Regions from separate parts of the Oceanobacillus sp. FSL W8-0428 genome, predicted to be linked through region 2. Evidence: riboswitches for the same ligand, from Rfam matches in the RefSeq annotation. Region 2 holds a riboswitch; the other holds the start of a gene.
The links. Region 2 has a riboswitch for S-adenosylmethionine ahead of metK (methionine adenosyltransferase). Riboswitches for the same ligand answer to the same signal wherever they lie in the genome.

Region 1 (6,014 bases), 3.9 Mb from region 2:
GAGGCCAAACTAAATGATTAAAGACTTCAAAGAAAACTTTCAACGTCATGCGATACTCCGTGCAGTTATATTTATATTCATCGGTGCAGCTATTTTTATTAATCCAAATGGATTCTTGCATTTTGTGGGTTATTTGATTGCAGGGTATCTAACTTTACTAGGTGTTATTAAAATATATCAAAGCTACAAATTAAAACAACAGACCGGCACTTATGATATAGGTTTAGCAGGCGGCATTCTTTTAATTGTATTGGCTGCTGTCTTCATTTACTTTGCACCAACACTTTTCTCGATTTTACCGTTTTTATTAGGTTTAGCGATTATCATCAATGGACTAATGCAACTGATTGTAGCCTTGAATATAAAAAGTACTGGCTGGACTATTTTTTGTATTCTCCTCATGGTTGGAGGAGCTGTTCTTGTTTTTAACCCTTTCAAAAGCACGCTTATACTATTTCAAACCTTTGGCGTCATTCTGACATGTATAGGAATCTCTGAAATTGTGGGACATTTTCAAAATAGAAGAAAATAATAGATATTAAAGATGTAACTTATTATTTCTGCTTATATATCTATATTTAGCACTCTTTCTAAAGCCATTGACTTTTCATATATTTCATATTAAGATATAACAACAGTTACATAAGAACTCTTATTGAGAGTGGCGGAGGGACTGGCCCGACGAAGCCCGGCAACCTTTCTAGAATTCGTTCTAAAAAAGGTGCTAAATCCTGCAAAGCGCATTATGCGCTTTGGAAAATAAGAGAGGACGTTTAGTAAATAAACTTTTTCAACCTCTCTAGAGCAAATAGAGAGGTTTTTTATGTAACATTTAAAGAGGTTGTTCAAAAAGTCCAATAAATATAATACGGTGAATTTCTCCGTACTTTTTGAATTCTATTTAAAGTTATTTTAAAAGGGGACATCTTATCATGCAAATAGCTACTGTAAAGGGCTCACCAGGCCATTATCAAATTGGTGAAGGTGCTCTGAAACACCTTGCAGAAAACTTGAATGATCTGCATGTGGAACGAATTGCAGTCGTTACCGGCAGAACTGCCTGGGAAAAGGCAAAACCATATCTTCCAGCTGTAATTACAGATAACATAAAAGAGAAAGATATACATTTTGCAGATGGGCATTGTACTGTCGAACGAACCAGCAGACTTGCAAAGATTTATCAGGAACAACAGGTTGATGCTGTCATTGGTATTGGCGGCGGAACAGCTTTAGACATAGCGAAAGCATCCGCTATAAATGCACAAATAAAAAGCATCTTAATCCCAACCATTGCAGCAACTTGTGCAGCATGGACCCCGTTAAGTGTCTTTTATCAGGAAGACGGAGCGCATTCTCATTATACAGAATTTCCTGAGACCAATACATTGGTCATAGTAGAACCGGCAATTATCGCAGAAGCTCCTGTAAAATATTTAAAAGCAGGGATTGGCGATACGTTGGCAAAATTCTATGAAGCCCGTTCTTTAGTGGAAGCCTTCTATCCTGCTGGTACACTTCCAGTCTGGCTGCAAATTTCTCAGTTCGCAGCCCGTTCCTGCAAAGATATTTTGCTTGCTGACAGTGAAGCAGCAATTAAAGCTTGTGAAAATAATCAGGTGACAGATGCACTCATTCGCGTTATTGAAGCCATTATTGCAACAGGTGGTATGGTTGGAGGCTTTGGCGGGAAAGCTGGACGTATTGCCGGTGCACATTCTATTCATAATGGTTTAACAGCAGCACCGCAAATCGCTGATTCCCTTCATGGGGAAATCGTATCCTACGGTATTTTAGCTCAGCTTGTCATAGAACAGGATATTGAAGAGCTTCATAAGCTCTTGAATTATTATGAAGCATGGGGCTTTCCAACAAGCTTGGCAGACTTCTCCATACAGACAGATGATCAGGAGCTGTTGGAAGCTATTGCGGAGAAGGTTACCCGTGAAGAGGAATCTATTCATTTGATGAAGAAAGAAATCAATGCAGATAAAGTTATTAGTGCATTCTTACAACTTGAAGACTATTCAAAATAAAAATGAAAGTAGGAAGATCTATTATGAAGAAATATTTACTTAGTATTACAGCTTTATTACTCGTTTTCCTTGCTGCCTGCGGCGGAGATGACGAAAGCGGCAGTGAATCAGACTTACTTGAGGATGGTGTACTGACAGTCGGTGTAACAGCCGGGCCGCATGAAGAAATTGTTGAAAAAATAGCTGAAATTGCAGCTGAAGATGATTTAGAGATTAAAACGGTTGTGTTTAGCGATTATGTCATGCCGAATGTTTCTTTAGACGAAGGTGATATTGACATCAGCAGCTTCCAAACAGAACCTTTTATGGACAGTATGGTTGAAGAAAGGGGCTTAGATATTGTTAAAGTAGCAGATACTGTAACTTTCCCGATGGGGGTTTATTCTGAATCTGTTGATTCGCTTGAAGATATTCCAGACGGTGCAACATTAGGTCTTCCTGGAGACCCTACCAACAGCGGACGTGCTTTATTATTATTTGAACAAGCTGGACTTATCAAATTAGAAGAAGGTTTAGGTGTTAACGCAACAGTAAATGATGTTGTTGAAAATCCAAAAAATCTTGAGCTGCTTGAGTTAGATTCTGCGCAAATACCAAGGCAGCTTGGTGAAGTAGATGCAGCGGCAATTAATTCCAATTTTGCAATTGAAGCTGACCTTTCCCCTAAAGATGATTCTATCTTTATTGAGCAGGACTCTACCTTTGTTAACTTAATTGCAACCCGCACAGAAAATAAGGATGATGAAGTAGTTCAGCAATTTATTGATCTTTACCACACAGATGAAGTAAAAGAATTTATTGAAGAAAACTTCGACGGCTCTGTCGTTCCAGGCTGGTAAAATCAAATAATTTAAGTAAGCTGAAGCCTGATTATTACAATATAATCAGGCTTTAAAGTACAACATGGAAAAGGAGAAACATCTTATGAGAATACAGAAAAAAATATATGTGCTCGTATTTATAGCTCTGTTGAGCCTCGTTTTGGCTGCTTGTGCCAGTGAGCCAGATAGTAATACGAATGAATCTGGGAGCAATGATTCAGAAGGAGGTACGCCAGGCGGTGATTTAACGATTACCACTCCAGCAGATGCTGTATCACTTGATCCGGCTGCTTCCAATGATACCCCGTCCAGTGACGTACAACGAAATATTTTTGAAACACTTGTTACCCAGGATGAGAATATGGAGGTTCAGCCTTTGCTTGCAGAGGAATGGGAGCAAATTGACGATACTACGTGGGAATTCAAGCTGCGTCAGGATGTTAAATTCCATGACGGCTCTGATTTTAATGCAGACGTTGTAAAAGCAAATATTGACCGTACGCTTGATCCGGATGTAGGATCTCCACGCGCAATTATGTACAATATGATTTCTGAAGTCGAAGTAGTCGATGATTATACTGTTCATTTTAAAACAGAATATCCTTTTGCTGCATTACCGGCTCACCTTGCTCATCCAGGTGGAGTGATGATTTCAAAAGATCAGATTGAAGAAGACTACGCAGCTATGGAAGATGGAGAAGATGCTGGAAATGTTATCAGTGCAAATCCACAGGGCACTGGCCCTTTCAAATACGATGAATGGCAGCCTGGTCAATACGTCCGTTTAGTAAATAATGAAGATTACTGGGGCGAGCCGGCATTGCTTGATTCGGTAACCTTCAAAGTAGTTACTGAAGATTTAACTCGTATTGCAGAGTTACAGACCGGTGACTCTCAGGTTGCGAACTCCTTAAGCCCGTCTGATGTGGCTCAAATTGAGGGTTCTGATCATCTATCCGTTCAGGCTCAGGACAGTCTGGCACTATCCTATTTAGGATTTAACATGGAGAAGGAACCATTTGATGATGTACGTGTCCGCCAGGCAATAGCTAAAGCAATTGATAAAGAAGAAATTCTTTCCGGTATTTATGATGATGTTGGAATCCCTGCACATACTCCAATTGCACCAAGTGTGTTTGGTTACAGTGAGGACGTAAAAGACCAAGAATATAATATAGAAGAAGCGAAAGAATTACTTGCTGAAGCAGGTCTGGAGGATGGATTCTCCACAACAATTTGGACAAATGATGATCGTCAGCGCATTGATACAGCAACAAATATCCAGGCACAGCTGAAGGAAATTGGTATTAATGCAGAAGTAAGAACTGTGGAATGGGGCTCTATGCTTGAACAGACTGCTAACGGCGAGCATGATATGTTTGTCTTTGGCTGGACAACCGTTACCGGAGATGCTGATAACGGCTTATATCCTTTATTCCATTCAGATAATCTGGGTGAATCAGGAAATAGAACTTTTACAGTTGATCCCGAGCTCGATGATTTATTAGACCAGGCCCGTCAGGAAGGCGACCCTGATGAACGATTAGAGCTTTACCGTCAAACACAGGAATTACTGGCTGAAATTACGCCAATGGTTTATATTCACCATCAGCAATATTTATTAGGTGTCGATGACAGTGTAAAGGGATTAACTCAATCACCAACACAGCTTTTAAATTTAAAAGAAGTATCTATCGAACAATAATAGAATCTCCTCTTGCTCCTCAACCGGGGGCGGCAAGGGGAGTTTTTTATTATAAAAAGCTTACATATCCCAAATGAAAAATTTTCTTTAATTCTCTTAATTATCTCTGGAGTTTGTTTGTATCTAGTTTCGAATAAATAATGTACAACCCTATTAATCCTTAACGATATCTAAAAAACCATTAAGTTTTTTTCATTATTCATCTCCTTGTAACTCCTTATTTCTTCCACCATTGCAATACTTCAAAAAAGGAATTCTGTTATATATCTAGAATTTGTTATATAAGCATTTTTTTACTATGATTAAACTAAACTTATCTGAAGATTCTCATCCTGATAAATGAAGGGAATGTGTCCAATTTGATGCTCTATCGTTTACCCATATTGATTCTGACTACAGGAATTGTCTATATATTTATTTCACCATCAGAGCCGTTAGCATTCAGTATTTTCTTTAAGGTAATTCCAATGGTGCTTATTCTGATCTATGCTTTTGAGCAATCACTGCCAAAACGAAAGGCTGTACATTATTGGATTATTGGCGGTATTATATTTTGCCTGATTGGGGATGCAACGTTGCATTGGTTTTTAATCGGCTTAACTGCTTTTTTTGTTGGTCATGTATTCTATACAATCGGCTTTTTAAAAGAATGGCGCTTTTCTTTACCAAGATTTCTTTCTTCTATACCACTTATTCTTTTTGCCTGCTGGATTGGTTATCAGCTTATAAGCAGACTGCAGACTGATGGGGAGACAACCCTTATCATCCCTGTCATCGCTTATATTGGAATCATTACCCTGATGACATTTACGGCTGTAATGACGGGGAACCGCTGGGCTGTTCTAGGAAGTATTTTATTTATCATTTCCGACGGTATGCTTGCCTGGAATATGTTCATATCCAGTTTTGCAGCCGCAAATGAAGTTATTATGCTTACTTACTATAGTGCACAATTTCTTATTGCCCATAGCCTGTTTACCATTGACTCCAAACACAAAGGAGTTGCCTGGTAACAGCTCATGAGAAAAATATGTCTATAAATACGTAAAAAGCCCTTTTGCGAAAACATAATTTCGTAAAAGGACTTTTTAGATTACAGCATAGTATTCCTAAAGCCTCACTTTATATAAATGGCGTTATTTCCGGATGCTTCTGCAGGATATCCACATAATGAATAAGATCATCTGATAATTTATTTAAACGATCAATAACATTTTGATTCGTGATTATATAGTTTGTATAATCCTTTTCTTCAACAAATACATATTTGGGAATTACCCATGCATGCATATAGTGAAGAATCGGTTTTAAATGCTGTTCCGGCACTAAATAGTGCTTCGTTGTGCCCGCAGTTGCTACAATTGCAACCATTTTATTCCGAAAAGCATCGACAGGAAGCAGATCAAAAATATTCTTTAATGTTCCTGGAATAGATGCTTGAAAAACAGGCATTCC
Region 2 (6,014 bases):
ACCCTTTCCATAAACAGCTGAAAATCATCTGTTTTTCAGACTTCTTTCCAGAAAATATTTCCTCTGATATACTTTAATCATTATAAATTAGTTGGAGGAATACAGATGATTGAATCTTATAAAGGAATCTCTCCATCTATTGATCCTGCTGCATTCATTGCAAAAAATGCTGTGATTAATGGTGATGTAACAATTGAAGAAGAAGCAAGTATTTGGTTTCATACTGTTATCCGGGGAGATGTCGCCCCTACAAAAATTGGTAAACGGACAAATATACAGGATCTTTCTATGCTGCATCAAAGTCCAAATATGCCGTTAATACTTGAACATGATGTAACAGTAGGTCATCAGGTGACCTTGCATTCAGCAACTATACGCCATCATGCACTTATCGGTATGGGTTCCATTATTTTGGATGGTGCAGAAATTGGAGAGCATGCATTTGTCGGTGCCGGGAGTCTGGTGCCTCCAGGGAAGAAAATACCTCCTAGAACCTTAGCAATGGGCAGGCCTGCTAAGGTAGTCCGTGAATTAACGGATAAGGATTATGAAGAAATGGAACGTATCCGCAAATCCTACGTGGAAAAAGGACAGTATTATTTAAGAGAAACATCAATGGGGATGGATAAATAGCATCACTACCATCTTGATTGCATGTAAAAAATGTCAGGCATCCTCAGATACCTGACATTTTTTTATTTAGCAGTTAAAGCTTTTAATTCTTCCACTTTATCTGTTTTTTCCCACGGGAATGTAATATCTGTGCGGCCAAAATGACCATAAGCAGCGGTATTTTTAAAGATTGGTCTTCTCAAATCCAGCATACGGATAATACCTGCCGGACGCAGATCGAATAGCTCGCGCACTGCTTCCACTAATTTTTCTTCACTGACGAGCCCTGTGCCAAATGTATTAATCGAAATAGAGACCGGCTGTGCTACACCAATAGCATAGGCTAATTGAACTTCACAGGAATCAGCCAGACCTGCAGCAACGATATTTTTAGCAACATAGCGTGCAGCATAAGCAGCAGAACGGTCCACTTTCGTTGCATCTTTCCCGCTAAAGGCTCCACCGCCATGTCTTGCATAGCCTCCATATGTGTCAACAATGATTTTTCTTCCTGTTAAGCCGACATCCCCTTGTGGTCCGCCTAATACAAAACGGCCAGTCGGATTAATGAAGTATTTTGTCTTATCATCCAGTAATTCACTTGGTACAACAGCTTCTACAACATGTTTAATAATATCCGCTTCTATTTGTTCATTTGTTATATCTGGATGATGCTGTGTAGAAACAACAATAGTATCTACACGTAACGGCTGATCATTTTCATCATACTCCACCGTTACCTGAGTCTTTCCATCAGGACGCAGGTAATCCACAATTTTCTCTTTACGGACATCTGCTAATCTTCTGGATAAACGATGAGCCAAAGAGATTGGCAGAGGCATAAGCTCTTCTGTTTCATTGCAGGCAAACCCAAACATCAAGCCCTGGTCTCCAGCTCCTATTGCTTCAATTTCCTCTTCAATTTCCTGTCCCCGCCTTGCTTCTAACGCTATATCCACACCTCCAGCAATATCAGGAGACTGCTCATCAATAGCAGTTAACACTGCACAAGTTTCAGAATCAAAACCATATTTTGCTCGGGTGTATCCAATATTCTTTACTGTTTCACGTACAATTGCAGGAATATCTACATACGTACTTGTAGAAATCTCTCCGGCAACTAAAACAATTCCAGTTGTAACAGTTGTTTCACACGCTACTCTCGCATTTGGATCCTTCGAAAGAATCTCATCCAGAATAGCATCAGAAATTTGGTCAGACATCTTATCCGGATGCCCTTCAGTAACTGACTCAGAAGTAAATAAACGACGATTTGCAGCCATAAGGCTAACTCCCCTTTTCCTTGTATGTTACGGAACTCTGTTTCAATGTAAATCTATCATTCCACCCAATGTGGTTTCATTTTTTATGCAAACTTTTAATATATTTAAAAAGTCTCCTAAAAACAAAAAAACCTCTCCTTCAAAATACATGAGGAAAGGGAAACATATTGGCCTTTCGCTCTTATTGTTCAAGGAATGATCCTTGCATCAGGTTAGCACCTTTCACATTATGTGAGGTTGCTGGGCTTCATCGGGTCTGTCCCTCCACCATCTCTGAATAAGAGTATCCGTTCAATAATTAGATTAACGAAACAAGCCTCTCCTGTCAACCCAATTACCCTATGTAGCATAAAAAATATTTTTTCATAAAGTAGTATGGACTATTATATTTAATGTGTTATACTAATAAACATATTTTAAGGATAAAATGAATTCTACACCATTAAAAGGAGTGAATAATTGTCTTATGAAAATATTGCGGAGAAGTATTCTGGAGGAGTTCACTTCAACAAATATTTACAGCAACTATTCTGTAGGCCAACTTATTGAAAAAATTATCAATCGTGATGAAGCGAAATTGACAGCTACTGGTGCTATCCGTGCTACCACTGGAAAATATACAGGACGTTCTCCAGAAGATAAATTTATTGTAAAAGATGCCTTATCAGCAGATAAAGTAGACTGGGGAAATGTCAATCAGCCAATTGATGAGGATACCTTCAATCAGCTGCTTGACAAAGTGATTGCATATTTAGATAACAAAGAAGAAATTTTTCATCTCCAGGCCTATGCCGGTGCAGATGAAAAGTATAAACTGCCTATTCAAGTTATTAATGAATATGCTTGGCACAATTTATTTGCAAGACAATTATTTATTCCTATTGAAAAAGAGATGGAGCAATTGCACGAAGCTGATTTTACAGTAATCTCTGCTCCCGGTTTCAAAGCCAATCCTGAAGCAGACGGTACAAATTCAGAAGCATTTGTTTTAATTTCTTTTGAACAGCGCATTGTACTTATTGGAGGAACAGAATATGCAGGAGAGATAAAAAAATCAATCTTCTCTGTAGTTAATTTCCTTCTGCCTGAGCAAGATGTCCTGTCCATGCATTGCTCCTCCAATGTAGGAGAAGAAGGCGATGTAGCTTTATTTTTCGGATTATCCGGAACTGGAAAAACTACACTCTCAGCAGATGTTGACAGACGATTAATCGGAGATGACGAACATGGCTGGAGTGAAGATGGCGTATTCAATATTGAAGGTGGCTGCTATGCAAAATGCATTAATTTATCGGCAGAAAAAGAGCCGCAAATTTTTGATGCTATCCGCTATGGATCTGTTTTAGAAAATGTAGTATTAGATGAAGATACGCGGGTCCCTGACTATGATGATACTTCTTTAACCGAAAACACACGTGCTGCTTATCCATTAGAAAATATTGATAATAGCCTAGAGCCTAGTGTCGCTGGACACCCAAATACCATTATATTCTTGACAGCGGATGCATCAGGAACCTTACCGCCAATCAGTAAACTGACAAAAGAACAGGCAATGTATCATTTCCTGAGTGGATACACCAGTAAGCTGGCTGGAACAGAACGTGGTGTGACAAAGCCTGTTGCAACATTCTCAGCATGCTTTGGTTCTCCATTTTTACCGTTAAATCCGTCAGTATATGCAGAAATGCTTGGAGAAAAAATTGATAAATTTAATGCCAATGTATTTCTTATTAACACAGGCTGGACTGGTGGTGCTTACGGGGTTGGAAACAGAATGAAGCTCTCCTATACCCGGGCAATGGTCCATTCAGCTTTAATTGGTGAACTGAATAACGTGGAAACAACAATAGATGAAATTTTTGGATTAGCCATTCCAAAATCGATTCCAGGTGTTCCAGATGAAGTTCTTGTTCCTAAAAATGCTTGGGAGGATAAAGAAAGCTATGAAACAGAAGCAAAGGTACTGGCTGGCAAATTCCATATGAATTTCGAGAAATTCACAGAAGTAAGTGAAAACATAAGAAAAGCTGGACCACTTTATAAATTAGTATAATCATCTCCTCTATAAAAGGGTAAACTCATTATCTTGAGTTTACCCTTTTTCACTTTTCCTCTCCCTGTAATTATCCGCAGCCTATTTATCCTAATTTATAGGCGTTCACACAATCATCCCGCCAATCATATATTTATAGAAGATGTTCAAGATCAGTTTTTGAGAAAGGAAGATGAAAGTGAGAAAACTTTCCTGTTTCATTTTATTAATAAGCTCTCTTCTTCTAATTAGTGCTTGTAATCAAAATAAAGTGACTAAAATAGACCTTGCGGAAGTAACTCGTTCTATTTTTTATGCACCGCAATATGTCGCTTTAGAAAAAGGCTTTTTTGAAGAAGAGAGGCTGGAGGTGGATTTACAAACAACTTGGGGTGGAGATACAACGATGACAGCACTTTTGTCTGACAGTGCTGATATTGCTCTTGTTGGTTCCGAAACATCTATCTATGTCTATGCTCAGGATTCCAGAGACTATGCTGTGAACTTCGCCCAGTTAACCCAAACGGACGGCACATTTTTAGTAGCCAAAGAAGCAGATGAAGACTTTAATTGGGAGGATTTACGGGACAGCAATTTTCTCGGACAGCGTGTTGGCGGGATGCCGCAAATGGTTGGAGAATATGTCTTGAAGCAGCATGATATTAATCCCCATGAAGATTTAGATTTAGTTCAAAATATTGACTTCGCTAATATTCCAGGTGCTTTTGCCAGTGGTGATTATGAATACGTTCAATTATTTGAACCTACAGCAAGTATTTTTGAAGCAAATGGTCAAGGACACATTATTGCTTCCTTCGGCGAAGAATCTGGTCAGGTCCCATATACCGTCTTCATGGCAAAGGAAAGCTTTTTAGATGAAGAGGAGGAAACTGTTAAAGCATTCACCAGGGCAATTTATAAGGCTCAACAATGGGTGCAGGAGACAGACTCATTAGAAATTGCCAAGGTAGTAGAGCCTTATTTTGAGGATACAGATGTAGAAATGCTCGCAAATGCAATCGAGCGTTATAAACAGCAAGGCTCCTATGCTACATCTCCACTGCTTGAAGAAGCTGCCTGGGAAAATCTGAAAAGCATTATGGATGAGGCCGGTGAACTCCCTGGAGATGCTCCATATGAAGATCTTGTTAACACTGATTATGCTGAGCAAATTATTGAAGAATAAAGGAGGGTAAAGATGTCTTATCTAACATTAGATGGAGTATCTCATTATTACTTCTCCAAAAAGCAGTACACAGAATCATTGCACAATATTTCTTTCTCTGTTAAGAAGAATGAATTTGTTGCTTTACTCGGCCCAAGCGGCTGTGGAAAATCAACATTGCTTTCGATGATTTCTGGAATGCTCCAGCCTGCTGAAGGTGAGATTTTAATAAATAATGAAAAAATAGAGATTAGCGATTTAGAAATTGGCTATATGCTGCAGCAGGATTATTTATTTCCATGGAAAACCATTATAGATAATGTACTCTTAGGACCCCAGATTAGAAAAAGACAGACAAGTGACTTAAAACAAAGAGCAATAGCTCTCCTGGAGGAAGTTGGACTCGAAAATGTGGCTGATAAATATCCAAGTGAATTGTCCGGCGGGATGCGGCAGCGGGCTGCTTTAATAAGAACGCTTATCACGGAGCCGGAAATTCTATTGCTGGATGAACCTTTTTCTGCACTCGATTTTCAGACAAAATTAAAACTGGAAGTATTGGTATCCGATTTACTTAAAGCTTATCAAAAAACGGCTATACTGGTAACACATGATATTGGAGAAGCAATTTCTATGAGCGACCGGATTATTTTAATGTCCTCGAACCCTGGTGCTATTGCTAAAATATACGATGTACCTGTTGAATTAAGGGATGAATCTCCTTTTCTCGCAAGGAAACATCCTAAATATGGACGGCTGTTTGACAAAATCTGGGCTGACCTAGACCAGCAGAAGCATACGGTAAAACCGATAGAGGAGAATGCTTATGAACGGTCCTAAGTTATTTGCAGCTTATCAGCAAAAGTTAAAAAAAGAAGCAAAAATTGTACTGACCTGGCAGCTCTCCATTCTGATTCTTTTT

Region 1: another riboswitch for S-adenosylmethionine. It lies ahead of MKY30_RS03715 (iron-containing alcohol dehydrogenase family protein); the one in region 2 lies ahead of metK (methionine adenosyltransferase).

The regions. Positions count from the first base shown of each region.
Region 1 covers NZ_JBBORB010000001.1:849,426-855,439, forward strand. Annotated here, with positions in the region: gene MKY30_RS03710 (HdeD family acid-resistance protein) at 14-532, shown strand; SAM riboswitch class I at 650-766, shown strand; gene MKY30_RS03715 (iron-containing alcohol dehydrogenase family protein) at 933-2,033, shown strand; gene MKY30_RS03720 (MetQ/NlpA family ABC transporter substrate-binding protein) at 2,057-2,872, shown strand; gene MKY30_RS03725 (glutathione ABC transporter substrate-binding protein) at 2,958-4,559, shown strand; gene MKY30_RS03730 (lysoplasmalogenase) at 4,922-5,572, shown strand; gene MKY30_RS03735 (NADPH-dependent FMN reductase) at 5,682-6,014, opposite strand, start outside.
Region 2 covers NZ_JBBORB010000001.1:4,738,231-4,744,244, forward strand. Annotated here, with positions in the region: gene MKY30_RS22795 (gamma carbonic anhydrase) at 106-633, shown strand; gene metK (methionine adenosyltransferase) at 696-1,895, opposite strand; SAM riboswitch class I at 2,074-2,179, opposite strand; gene pckA (phosphoenolpyruvate carboxykinase (ATP)) at 2,362-3,948, shown strand; gene MKY30_RS22810 (ABC transporter substrate-binding protein) at 4,121-5,113, shown strand; gene MKY30_RS22815 (ATP-binding cassette domain-containing protein) at 5,126-5,932, shown strand; gene MKY30_RS22820 (ABC transporter permease) at 5,919-6,014, shown strand, end outside.